One region of the Mesorhizobium sp. HAY1-8B genome, then DNA from elsewhere that is predicted to be linked to it. Evidence: predicted binding sites of a transcription regulator. Region 1 holds the regulator's gene; the other holds the start of a gene.
What was found. The regulator LexA, encoded in region 1, represses DNA repair genes until DNA is damaged. The targets are predictions, from matches to a motif close to TGTTCNNNNTGTGTTCNG.
Positions count from the first base shown of each region.

Region 2: a site for LexA is predicted at 1,380-1,397, ahead of AC1VON_RS21805 (single-stranded DNA-binding protein). Genes of this name have one in related genera too.

Region 1 covers NZ_CP200321.1:4,445,661-4,448,926, forward strand. The annotation lists gene AC1VON_RS21225 (ABC transporter substrate-binding protein) at 1-131, opposite strand, end outside; gene AC1VON_RS21230 (GntR family transcriptional regulator) at 286-1,059, shown strand; gene lexA (transcriptional repressor LexA) at 1,406-2,143, shown strand; gene AC1VON_RS21240 (ComEC/Rec2 family competence protein) at 2,137-3,266, opposite strand, start outside.
Region 2 covers NZ_CP200321.1:4,551,935-4,555,200, forward strand. The annotation lists gene AC1VON_RS21795 (MarC family protein) at 1-167, shown strand, start outside; gene AC1VON_RS21800 (OsmC family protein) at 186-611, opposite strand; gene AC1VON_RS21805 (single-stranded DNA-binding protein) at 758-1,279, opposite strand; gene AC1VON_RS21810 (ArsR/SmtB family transcription factor) at 1,506-1,820, shown strand; gene AC1VON_RS21815 (SRPBCC family protein) at 1,835-2,311, shown strand; gene AC1VON_RS21820 (ATP-dependent Clp protease proteolytic subunit) at 2,333-2,938, shown strand; gene AC1VON_RS21825 (hypothetical protein) at 3,027-3,266, shown strand, end outside.

The sequences.
Region 1 (3,266 bases):
TTGAGCTGCGGATGCTCGCCGAAATTGGCGATGCCGATGCGAATCTGGTCGGCGGCGGCACTCCCCGCGCTGACCATCAATGCGCCTGCCAGGGCCAATCCCGACAGCCAAGCGGATTTGGACTTCAACATCATTTCCTCCCAGATTTGATCAGCGCCGCTCATCGGGACGGCAACTGTGGCGATCATGGTCAGTCCATCGCTTCCTGTCAAACATTATATATAATTCTTGCCATCGAGCACCATCATATATAATTTTCACATGCCCGACGATGGACGGATCGCGATGCAGGACCAGAACAACTCCACGAAAACCGAGGCGGCCTATCAGCTGCTGCGGCGCGATATCCTGACCACACGCCTCATGCCGGGCGCACCGCTCAAGCTGAGTGCGCTGCGCGGTCTATACGGCGTCGGCTGGACACCGCTGCGTGAAGCCTTGTCTCGACTTGAGGCCGAGCGCCTGGTTACCGCCATCAGCAATCGCGGCTTTGCCGTGGCTCCGGTGTCGCGGGCCGAACTCGAGGACCTGGCTCGCGCACGGATGGTTGTGGAGATGCCGCTGTTCCTGGAATCGATCGAGAAAGGCGGCAGGGAATGGGAGGACGCGGTTGTCACCGCCCACTACCGGCTCTCCCGCTGCAAGACCGCGGTCGACGACCCCTCGGATGCGGCCGTCGACCAGTGGGACGAGAGCCACGAGGCCTTTCACGGGGCACTGCTGAGTGCCGCGACGTCCAACTGGCTGTTGCGCTTCCGTTCGACAATCGCCGATCAGTTGCGGCGGCATCATCGGTTTCTCGGCCTGGCGCCGACATTGCGGGCGGCCGCCGGCCTCAAGGATGGTTATGGCGAGGCAATGGACGCTCTTCGAGAGGCGATCGCGATCGAGCATCACACCGCGATCATGGAAGCGGCCCTCGATCGCGATGTCGAGCGGGCAAAGGCGCTGATGACGGCGCATATCGGCTATACGCTGCATGTCTACGTTCATAGCGAGGACGGCGGCGCGAACAACTACACCGCACGCGCCGGCAGCCTGAAAGCAATTTCCGGATGACTTCAGCGTTATTGCTCTCGAAGCATGATCGTTGGCGTTTTGATTTCGTTTCGTTCCGCCAGGAATGGATCGAACAACGACGCGATCCAGCCTCTGGACGCCCTCTAGAAACTGATTCCAAGGTCCATCAAGGGTAGGCCACAGGCCATTAACCAAAATGATTTCAATGCTCGCGCTGGCGGCGAAGGCGGCCGATCGCTGCCCGCTGCCGGCGGCAGACAATTTCAGATGCCTTAACAAATTCACTAAACTTTAAACAGTTGCGGAACACAACTGGAACAGATAGTGTTTGTTCTGGGTTTGTTTTTCGATTCCGATTCCCTTCGTTCAATGCCTGGGGGGCGCCATGCTGACGCGTAAGCAACATGAACTGCTGATGTTCATTCATGAACGGCTGAAGGAAAGCGGTATCCCGCCTTCCTTTGACGAGATGAAGGAGGCGCTGGATCTCGCCTCCAAGTCAGGGATACATCGCCTGATCACGGCGCTGGAGGAACGCGGCTTTATCAGGCGGCTGCCCAACCGGGCGCGGGCATTGGAAGTGCTGCGACTGCCGGATTCGATCGCGCCCGGCCTCAACGCGGCAAAGAAATTCTCGCCGAGTGTCATTCAAGGCAGTCTTGGTCAGGGCGGCCTAGGCCGTCAGATCAAGCCGGCGCCGTCGCGCTTGCCCTCTGCCGGCAATGACTACGACGCGGTCTCTGCCGTGTCGATCCCGGTGATGGGCCGTATCGCCGCAGGTGTGCCGATCGATGCCATCCAGCATCAGACGCATTCGATCTCGGTGCCTCCGGACATGATCATGGGTGGCGAGCACTATGCGCTGGAGGTCAAGGGTGACTCGATGATCGAGGCCGGCATCTTCGATGGCGATACAGTCATTATCCGCAACGCCGATACGGCGAGCCCAGGCGAGATCGTCGTGGCGCTGGTCGACGAGGAGGAAGCGACCTTGAAGCGGTTCCGCCGCAAGGGCGCCTCGATTGCCCTTGAAGCCGCCAACCCGGCCTACGAGACGCGCATTTTCGGGCCGGACAGGGTCAAGGTGCAAGGCAAGCTAGTCGGCCTGATCAGGCGCTACTGAGCAGGAGCGGCCGGCGTTTCAGGTTTTTGATAGGGCGGCAGTCCCCTCGCCTCACGCGAAAACTTTCGTTGCGTGTGCCAGGGCCGATAGGGCCCGTCCACGGCGAAGCTGATGGTTGGCGGGCTGGTCGCCGATTGGCGGTCGAAGAAGACAGCGGCACTGCCCTTGCGTGCGAGTTGCCGTTTGGTAACGACGAGAACCAGCGGGTTGTGGCAGGCATCGTAGCCCGTCGCATCATTGACAACGATCAGGTCGGCGAAGCCGCAGGCCTTCCAGGTAGCCTTGCGGTCTTCGACATGCGCGATGATCGCGCCAGACGGATGCCGGGCGAGACAGATGCCCTCCGTGCAATAAAACGGCGCCCCCGGCGGCAGATTGACCGCATCGGCCAAGTCGAATTGCCCGTCCGCCTTGTTGAACATCTCCGGCACGACGATGGTTTCGGACACCAGCGCGCGTTTCCAATTGTCGACGGTGAATTCGTTTGGACGAGCCCGGCTGACCGCGAGTTCGCCGCCGCCGATCGGCAGCGCAACCAGCCGCGCGTCTTCGGAGATCAGCACGTCCGGCGTGCGTGTATCCGACACTGTCAACAGGCCGGCGAGCGCGAATGGCACTGCCGCGAGCCGCAGCCATGTCGTCGCCATCGTCGCGATGACCAGGGCGATCGTCACCAGCAGCACGGAGTGTTGTGAAATCAGCCCGACCGCATCGACGGGGGAGCGTTCCGATATCCACGCCGATATGGCGATCATCGCGGTCAGGCCCTTGCCCATGAGGTAGAGAAAAGGTCCGTCCAGACCGAAGGGCATTGTCAAGGCGCTGACAACCGCCAGAAACATGACGACTGAGACAATTGGCATGACAGCCAGATTTGCGAACAGGCTGAGCGGCGACACACGCTGGAAGTGCCATATGGCAAACAGCGCCGTGGCGCTGCCGGCAATGATGGACGTCATCGCCACCCCTCCCGTGAGCGCGAGGAATTTTCGCGTCAGGAACCCCGGCAGGGATCGCCTTGGCGGTGGCGGTCTTGTCTTTCCCGCACGGTGATCCGCCCAGCCGGCATAGGCGCCGACCAGTGCGGCCGTCGCGGCGAACGACATCTGGAAACTCGGGCCGA
Region 2 (3,266 bases), 110 kb from region 1:
TCGTCTGCCTGGCCATCACCTATCTGGTGTTCGTGCTGTCGGAACGCATCGACCGCATCCTTGGCCAGACCGGCCGCTCGATCCTGACCCGCCTGCTCGGTGTCATCCTGGCCGCGCTGGCCGTTCAGTTCGTCGCCGACGGCATCAAGGCATTGATGGTGGGATGAGCGGCAGTCCCTACTGCCCTACTTCGCCAACGTGTCTACAACCTCAAAATCATGCGTGATCGTGGCGGTCTTGGCCATCATTGCCGAGGCCGAGCAGTATTTTTCGATCGACAGGTCGATCGCCCGTTTGACTTTGTCGGGCGAGAGCGCCCTGCCCTTGACGATGAAATGCATGTGGATGCGCGTGAACACCCTTGGCTCGGTCTCGGCCCGGTCGGCATCGAGCTCGACCACGCAGTCCTCAACCGCCTCACGGCCTTTTTCCAGGATGTGCACGACATCATAGGCCGAACAGCCGCCGGTGCCGATCAGCACCAGTTCCATCGGGCTAGGGCCCGGTGTCTTGCCTTCAGGTCCGGACGCCGTTCCCAGCACCAGCTTGTGACCGCTGCCGGACTCACCGACGAAGGTGCGCTCCTCGACCCATTTTACCCGTGCCTTCACCGCCTTGTCCTTTCAGTCCCAGATCGCACCTGCTGTCAGGCCAAATCAACAACGCAAAACCCCGAAAGTCCATCAGGACCCTCGGGGCGTATCGATCACGTAACGTCAGTCATCTGGCGACGTCAGCCGTTCGGTATTGCTTTCGATCAGAACGGGATCTCGTCATCCAGCTCGCGCGACGAACCACCGCCACCGCCGCCCCTGGGAGCGCCGCCGCCACGGTTGAAGCTTTCGTTCGGGCCGGATTGGCCGAAATCGGAACCACGGCTGCTGCCGCCACCGGAATAACCGCCGACCTGGCCGCCCTCGCCCTGGCCGCGCGCATCGAGCATCTGCAGTTCGCCACGGAATTTCTGCAGCACGACTTCCGTCGTGTACTTGTCGGCGCCAGTCTGGTCCTGCCATTTGCGCGTCTGCAACTGGCCCTCGACATAGACCTTCATGCCCTTCTTCAGGTACTGCTCGGCTACCTTGGCGATGCCCTCATTGAAGATGACGACATTGTGCCACTCGGTCTTTTCCTTGCGCTCGCCGGAATTCTTGTCGCGCCAGCTTTCCGACGTGGCGATGCGGATGTTCACGACCGGCTCGCCCGAGTTCAGGCGACGAATTTCCGGATCCGCGCCAAGATTGCCGACCAGAATGACCTTGTTGACGCTACCCGCCATGATTTTTCTCCGCGCTCATCCGAAACAAATTTTTGTCGCAGCACCTTACAGGCTGCGCACGTCAGCCGCCTGCTAAGGCTGGCTTTTCCCACAAGGTTTTTGTTCCCTTTTCGTTCCTATATGCACTGCTGCTGATTGTCAAGGAATGGCAGCAATGCCGAGGGCCTTCATATGGGTTTCAAAACAGCACTTGCCAAATCAATAAGTATCAACTTATGCTTTTGTCATGATCGAAGCAGAGATTTTCCGCGCCCTGGCCGACCCGACACGCCGCGCCGTCTTCGAGCGCCTCGCCACAAGCGAGATGAGCGTGTCGGAATTGCGCAGCGGCCTGACTGTGTCGCAGCCGGCCGTCTCACAGCATCTGGCGGTGCTGCGTGGCGCGGGCCTCGTGGTCGAGCGGCGGGCCGGCCGCAACGCCTATTATCGTGCCGATCCGCAGGGGCTTGCCCCCTTGCTCTCCTGGATCGAACGCTACCGGACCTTCTGGCCGGAGCGCATCGAAAGGCTGAAGACGGTTTTGAAGGACATGGATCAGTGAAGGAAGTCGGATCAATGAACGCCGAAAGCCAAAGCGAAGCCGCCTCGGATGCGCTCGAGTTCGAATACGACCTTGCGGAGCCGCCGGAAAAGGTTTGGCGGGCGCTGACGGTTCCGGAACTGCTCGCCGCCTGGATGATGCCCAACGACATCACGCCGGAAATCGGCAATCGTTTTGCCTTCGCCGGGATGGACGCTGCGATCGAATGCGAAATCCTCGACGCCGAGCCCGAACGCCTCCTGCGCTATTCCTGGCGAGAGCAGCCGGACGATCCCGCACGGCAGGATCCTCTCGACAGCGTCGTCACCTTCACGCTCGCCCGCACCGTTTCGGGCGGCACGCATCTGCGCATCGTCCATGACGGATTTTCCCGCAAGGCGATGCCTGCCGTCGCCATGGCAGGCGCCGGCTGCCGGCTTTCGCTGGGGCCGCGCGGGGCAGGAAAGCCCATCGCGGCGAACACACCGCGCCTTGTGCTGCGTGCGGCCTGAACACGTAAATCGGAGAAGAAAATGAGCGGTATTGCCAGTCTGGTGCCGATGGTGGTCGAGCAATCGAGCCGCGGCGAACGCGCCTTCGACATTTTCTCGCGGCTGCTGCGCGAGCGCATCGTCTTCATCAATGGCGAGATCAACGACGATGTCTCGGCGCTTGTCTGCGCGCAGCTCTTGTCGCTGGAGTCGGATAACCCCGACAAGGAGATCTCGCTCTACATCAACTCGCCGGGCGGCGTGGTGACCAGCGGCTTCGCCATCTACGACACGATGCAATATGTCAGTTGCCCGGTATCGACGGTGTGCATGGGTTTTGCCGCCTCGATGGGGTCGTTCCTGCTGATGGCGGGCACGCCGGGGCGCCGCATCGCGCTGCCGAACGCCACCATCCTTCTGCATCAGCCGCTGGGCGGCTTCCAGGGCCAGGCTTCCGACATCCAGCGCCATGCCGAGCGGATCGGCAAGACCAAACGGCATATGGCCGAACTCTATGCCCAGCATTGCGGCCGCAGCTATGAGGAGGTCGAACGCACGCTCGACCGCGACCATTTCATGACCGCCCGCGAGGCCCAGGCATGGGGTATTGTCGACCACGTTTTCGATACGCGCAAAAGGGCGGCATAAACCCAAGCCAGATCGGATTCCTGGCGGTTGTCGAAGATTTGACGACACCGGTCTGGTTCCGGCAGCGGCTCGTCCCTATAATCCGGGAATGATCGACACTTATTCGCCCAGGACGTCGCATCGCGTCATCGCCGCCGCGGCGCTCACTTTCGCCAGCCTTGCGAGCGGCATGGCACTCGCCGACGACAGCGCACCGCCGGCGCACAAAGGCGCCCTGCCCGGCGTGGCCGGCGATTATCGCATCGCCAAGCCGGCTCCCCAACCGGAACCCGACGACGCATTCCCCAGCAACGGGAACGGCACGTTCAAGATCGGCGATACGGATGTC